DNA from 2 places in the Ligilactobacillus saerimneri genome. Region 1 is predicted to be linked to the other one. Evidence: predicted binding sites of a transcription regulator. Region 1 holds the regulator's gene; the other holds the start of a gene.
What was found. Region 1 encodes LexA, which represses DNA repair genes until DNA is damaged. Its sites were predicted from a motif close to CNAACANNTGTTNG; they were not measured.

Region 1 (3,425 bases):
GTCTCCAAGAAGAGAAGGTTAAGTTAGATAATTTTCAGACAATCCATACCGCCCTTGAAGCAAGCTACCAAACACTAACAAATGATGAAGAAGATGTGGTTGGTAAATTAGGCGTTGCGATGGATGCTCTGGAAGAAGCCCAGGAATATTCATCTGAACTAGCTACAATTTATAATAAGATTTCTGATGCCTTCTATAACTTGCAGGATATTGCCCATGATATTTCAGGTGAACTGAGTGATATGGAGTGGGATCCTAATCGTTTAGATGAGGTAGAACAACGTTTGGAAACTATCAGTATGCTCAAACGCAAATATGGTGATGACATTCCGCAAATTTTAACCTATTATCATAAAATTAAGACCGAATTGGATGAGATGCAACAAGCAGGAGCTGAATCGACTGACCTGAAAGAAGCAAATGCTCAGGCTCATAAAGAAGCTTTGGACATGGCTAAGAAACTCCATACACAACGAGAACATGTTGCCCACGAACTAGAAACAGAAGTTCATCGTCAACTACAAGCACTTTACATGGATAAAGCTGTTTTCGCAGTTAAATTTATGTCCCCAACAGATCTTACACCTAATGGAATTGACCAAGTTGAATTTTATATTCAGACAAATCCAGGTGAAAATATGGGGCCGCTTGCCAAAATTGCTTCAGGAGGGGAACTATCGCGTATAATGTTGGCCTTAAAAACAATTTTCGCGCAACATCAAGGAGTTACGTCAATCATTTTTGATGAAGTGGATACTGGTGTTTCTGGAAGAGTTGCACAAGCAATAGCCGAAAAGATTAGTCAAGTGGCACATTATTCGCAGGTTCTTTGCATCACACATCTTCCTCAGGTTGCTGCAATATCTGATCATCAATACCATATTGAGAAAAAAGTCATTAATGGGCGGACTGAGACAAGTATTCATAAGCTAACACCAGCTGAAAGAGTTGATGAGTTAGCACGGATGTTGTCTGGAGCGGAGGTTACTGAACTAACGCGAAGTCATGCGGTAGAGTTGTTGCGCATGGCAGAAGAAATTCGTCAGCAAACACGGAATTAAATAAATAGCTTCCACAACAAGGCGTTGAGCTAAACTAGGACGATGGTTGGTGCAAAGTATGGTGACCTTTGTTTGTACTTAGCTACTAGATTTGCGGTCATTTTCTCTGTTATCTATGTGTTATTTAGTGAGCAAACAAATAAAAGGCTGTGAGAAAACCGAATTTTCTCACAGCCTTTTAAATTTCGTTAATATAGCATATTACGGTAAAGTCCGATGACCTTGCCTAATATAGTCACATCAGACAGGATAATCGGTTCGAATGAATCATTTTCCGGTTGAAGGCGAATATACCCGTCTTCAAGAAAGAATCGCTTACAAGTTGCTTCATTAAGATCAGTCATGGCAATAACGATATCGCCATTGTCAGCTGTGCTTTGGCGCCGGACGATGACTTGATCACCGTTTAGGATGCCACAATTAATCATGCTTTCTCCTTTGATAGTGAGCATAAAAAGATCATTATTGTCTTCAATATCTGGTGGCAACGGGAAAAAGCCGTCGACATTTTGTTCTGCTAGGATGGGTTCACCAGCTGTGACGGTACCAATTTGAGGGATGAAGTTATCAGGTGTGGCTGTTGTAGTCACACCAAGTTTTTCTCTACCTTGAGCAGTCACTTCGATTGCTCGTGGTTTGGTTGGATCACGTTTGATTAATCCTTTTTTTTCTAATTTCGATAAGTGACCGTGAACGGTTGAAGTGGAGGAAAGATTAACCACCTTACCAATTTCACGAACGGTAGGTGGATATCCTCGTTCTTCAACACAGTCATAAATATATTGGAGCACGGCCAACTGACGCTTCTCTGATGCTTTGGTCATTTATGACACCTCAATCAGTAGTATTTTTTTCATTTTAGCATAAAAAAATTAATTTTTCAAACTAACGTTCGCTTGTAGTTTGAAATCATAGTAATTTTTAGGTATGATTAAAAACGATAAAGGAGGAGCACTATGGCAGAAAATAATGGTATTCCACAAGAATTAATAGATCGAATTAATGAACTTGCACGTAAGAAAAAAGCTAATGGGTTAACAGAAGCTGAATCAGCTGAGCAAAAGGAATTGCGACAACGCTATTTGCGGTTATTCCGTCAAGGTTTTCGTGATCGAATCGAAATGTTACGTGTTTATGATGATGAAGGCAATGAAGTTACCCCAACTAAGCTTCGTGATATTCAGCGAAAAAAAGGGTTGCGGGAAGATTAGGTATTTGATGAGCGCGATTAAATATTATCGGCGCTTTATTTTTTTGCTAATTTTTTGTAAAATTGTAGGGAAGAAAGTGGAAAGGAGCTAGGACATGTCAACAGGAGTCTGGATCGTATTAGTTATTATTGCATTGATTGCCGGAACTGTAATTGGTTTCTTTGTTGCTCGGCGGGCACAGGAAAACTATTTGAAGAACAATCCACCAATCAACGAACAAATGTTACGAACAATGATGATTCAAATGGGGCAAAAGCCATCTGAAAAGAAGTTACGCCAAATGGTTAACTCTATGAAGAGCAACTATGGTAAGAATGATAAGTAACAAAAAGGCTGGGAGAAACATTGTTTTCTCGCCAGCCTTTCTTTAACTTTTGGCAAATGATTAATCTCTATGTGCTAACTATATAGCTACACAAAGTTGGAAATTTAGCACTATTTTTTAGGGTGTGGGTCAGTATAATGAAAGTTTGGATCAATAGCGTGATCTAACTGGACAAATTGTTGTTCCATTTGCTGAATGATCTCTTGTTGGTAAGCAGCATCCAGCTTACGTTTACGATCAAGATAAATTGGTTCCCCAAATGCAACAGTTACCCGTTTACGACTAAATAATCGCTTGAAAGTCAGTGGTCCTTGATAGACAGCAGGAACAATAGGTTTGCCACTAAGTTTAGCGATTAGCGTAACGCCACCCTTTAACTCTTGCGAATGCCGGGTTCCTGACGGAAACATAATCAAAGACAGATCAGATTTGCGCAGACTTTTAACAGGAATTTTGATCGCTGAAGGACCAGGATCCTGACGATTTACTGGGAAAGCATTAGCCCGAGTGAGAATCCAACGGAGGATAGGATTGGCAAATAGTTCTTTTTTTGCCATAAAGCTAAATTTCTTGGGAGCTGCGGCTAACGCAAAGTAAATTGGATCAAACCATGTTCTATGTGGTCCGACTAAGATATAGTTTCCTTCGGGAAGTTTTTCACGATTCAGGTAGTGGGCGTTGCCGTTGATCAGAGCAAGCAGGAAACGACAAAGCCCCCTAACGAAAGAATAAAACATTGTATCTTCATCATCCTTTCTTAATGGTTTAAGTATGCAAGATTTAGTCATTAAAAGCAATAGGGGCTTTAACCAGCATATTAATTGGTGA
Region 2 (3,425 bases), 400 kb from region 1:
GCTGCTTCAGTCATCATCAGGGTCTCCTGGTGATACTTTTGGAGAGTGATCTTCAAAGCATCAAAACTATCTAATACCCGTTCCAGTAAATGAATTAAGCGTTGGCGACGTCGGGGTTGATCCTTGAGCTGGCTTAGAAGGGGAACCAGCGCAGCAGAACTAATTTCCTTGGTGTACATCTGACGTGAGCGGTCAATTAGATTATGTGCTTCATCAACGAGAAAGACATTATGGGGGTCAGGCTGGGTGAAGAAACGTTGGAGATAGACCAGCGGATCAAAGAGGTAGTTGTAATCACAAATTACCACGTCACAAAAAAGACTGATATCGAGTGAGTATTCAAACGGATCAACAGTATGCTTGCGAGCATAAGTCCAAATTGTTTCCGGGTCGATCAGCTGCTCATGCTGTAAGATGTCCAGCAGTGCCGGCCGGATCCGATCATAATAGCCTAATAAGAAAGGATTATCCTCATCGGCTAGGTCCCTTTCCTCTTTGAAGATGATTTGATCTTTAGCCGTCAAGACTACCGTGTGGAGGTTGAGTCCGTGCTCATGGAGAAGCTTGATGGTATCGCGGGCGACCATGCGGGTAGAACGTTTCGCAGTTAGGTAAAAAATACGCGTGCACAGGCCAGCACCTAAAGCTTTAATGGCAGGAAAAAGTGTGGAGATAGTCTTGCCTGTCCCTGTTGGGGCTTCAACAAGGAGCTTTTTTTGACTAGCAATAGTGCGGTAAACGGCTGCGGCCAGTTCGTGTTGATTTTGGTGATAACTTGAAAAAGGAAATTCAAGTTGAGTGATAGCCTGATCCCGTTGGCGGTGGAGGTCAGCGACAAGATCGAGCCAGGCTGCATAACTGGCAATGACATTATTAGTAAAGACCTTAACTTGATCACGGCTGACAGTAACGGATTTTTCCGTTATCTGTTTAGTTGTTGTCTGATAGTAAATTAAAGTTATTTTCAACTGGGGCAAGTCATATTTGGTCAGCAAAAGATGGGCATAGAATTTAGCCTGTGACCAATACAACTCTAAGGTGTTAGTAGTGAGATCTTTAAAAGCGACTGGCGAAGTTTTAATTTCCAAAATTTCACTGGGAAGATGGTCAGCATAGCGCACACCGTCAGCTCGCCCGTGAACCTGAATAGTATGGGCAGCATGGGTAAATTCGCCCTTGAGGTCCACTTCGGCAGCGATTGTAGCAGGCCACTTCTTTTGTAAAAGATGGTGAATTCGGGTTCCTTCCTGAGCAGAATGATCGTTGGAACTAGTAGTTACCAAATCGCCACCCTTGAGGACAAATTCGACAAGTTCGCGAATCCCAATTTTTTCATTAATGTTAATATCCATCACTGACCACCTCTTAAGTAAAAAACTAACCGAATTAATTATACTATGGACAAGTGAGATAGACACAAATCTTGAAAAATGAAGCAAACCAGTGATTGCGAAAAAATGGCGTATAGATTAAAATATGATTAGTTAATACTAATGTGAGTGGGGAAGCAAGGTGAGAGTGATGGATAGCAAAGCAAAACGATTATTGGCTCATCATGTGATAAATATTTATCAAGTACAGATGCGACAGCTAGAGCAAAGTACAATGTTAGTAACGGCAACTCCGGGCCAAACGGTAGGACGGGGGATGCTACTTCCGACGATCATAGTCGAACAACGTGCACCATTGAGCCGCCTAAAGACAATTCCGAGTGATGTTAAGACAGGAATTATGAACTTTGCTAACCCGCTAGTTCCAGGAGGCGACTTCCAAAGTGGAATTGATGCTTCGGAAGCAGCATTGTGTCGCAATACATTTCTATATCCAGAGTTAAAACAAATGCGGCGAAAATATTATTATTACAATATTCAACACCTTAATGATTATTATTTTGTAGATCGCTTATTATACTCGCAAAAAATAAAAGTTCTAGGTGACGATGAATCGCTAAAGTTTCTCGATCATTTTCGCTATATTGATGTTGTCTCGGTCGCTGCCCCAAATGTCCGGGCAATGTTTTGTAATGGGATTAAACCGGATAAGCAGTTATTATACCGACATATTTATCGGCGCATTTTATGGACATTACGCTTATTCAAAAATCATCAGGTTCGGGTAGTAATTTTAGGTGATTTCGGATGCCAGCGGTCAGGAAATGATCCAGCACTAGTTGCGCAGGCATTTAGTCAAGCGTTGAAACGCCAGGAATTTCGCGGAGCTTTTACCACGGTGTACTTTGATATTAATCAGAATGCTAGGGCATATCATATTTTTAAAGAAACTTTACCAGCCACCTCACCGCAGCAAACAATCAAGTCTTCGACGGCGGTCTTACAATAATAGAAAACGGCAGGTCCACATTAAGCGGCCTGCCGTTTATTGGTTACTAGTAAGTAACCTGTTTGGGGTCTATAAAGATCCTTCAACTGTGCGAATGTTATTCACCACGCAGATTCTTAGCGTCTGCATCGATGCGGGCAAAACCAGAACCAGCAGCTGGCTTAGGTTGCTTTTGCCGGGCTTCCATAGCCTTCCGTGCCATTTCCTTACGTTCTGCCTTACTTAGCTTCTTTGCCATAATCATTCGCCTCTTTCTGCAAAGAAATTAATTGATAATCTCTCTACACCATTATTATAGAACGATTTTTTAAAAGTGCAAAAGTTTCTTTATTTAGGGGGTGGACTACCAGTTATAATAGAAAAAATAATGTAGCATGACTATTGAAATAATAATTTAAGATGAGGTGATTAAACTGGCAGTAACAATCAAGATGACCCAGGAATTAGCATCACCAATTTACCAAGATGCGCTGGCAATTAGGAAAAAGGTTTTTGTGGAGGAACAAGGAGTTGATATCAGTTTAGAAATTGACGGTGAAAAAGGACCTTATCACTATGTTTTGTATAATGACGGAGTTGCTGCGGCTACCGGACGTGCTTCATGGGAAAACGGTGGCTGGCATATTCAACGAGTAGCTACCCGGAAACAATATCGTGGTTTGGGCTTTGCCCGGCAGTTGTTAACTAAGATTGAAACTGATGCCCGACAGGCAGGAGCAAAATTTTTAACTTTAGGAGCCCAGGATACTGCTCAGGGCTTTTATACTAAGCTAGGATACCAGGTAGTGGGAGCCGGTTTTATAGATGCGGGTATTCCCCACCACCGGATGGATAAAAAACTTGAATTTTAACTGTTTTTGGTTTATAGTAGCAGACATGCGATGAGTCGAGAGGGATCAGGCAATACATTGAGTATTGTTTTGCTGCGGCAACTAGTGATCAAACTTTTGATAAGCGGGGCACATTAGTCACCGGATTGTGACGTGTCTGTAGATTAGTGTTGTGGAGCACTAGCTACTCTTTGCTATTACTGGTGAGGACCGCATGATAGAGGTTAGCAAGAACTTGTTCTTGCTAGCCTCTTT

Region 2: V3C97_RS01200 (ATP-dependent DNA helicase) is a predicted target of LexA. The motif match lies at 1,437-1,450, and genes of this name have one in related genera.

The regions. Positions count from the first base shown of each region.
Region 1 is NZ_CP144759.1:659,850-663,274, forward strand. It holds gene recN (DNA repair protein RecN) at 1-1,061, shown strand, start outside; gene lexA (transcriptional repressor LexA) at 1,250-1,885, opposite strand; gene V3C97_RS03215 (DUF896 domain-containing protein) at 2,018-2,272, shown strand; gene V3C97_RS03220 (YneF family protein) at 2,367-2,597, shown strand; gene V3C97_RS03225 (1-acyl-sn-glycerol-3-phosphate acyltransferase) at 2,708-3,334, opposite strand.
Region 2 is NZ_CP144759.1:258,927-262,351, forward strand. It holds gene V3C97_RS01200 (ATP-dependent DNA helicase) at 1-1,352, opposite strand, end outside; gene V3C97_RS01205 (TIGR02452 family protein) at 1,522-2,340, shown strand; gene V3C97_RS01210 (hypothetical protein) at 2,438-2,578, opposite strand; gene V3C97_RS01215 (GNAT family N-acetyltransferase) at 2,745-3,191, shown strand.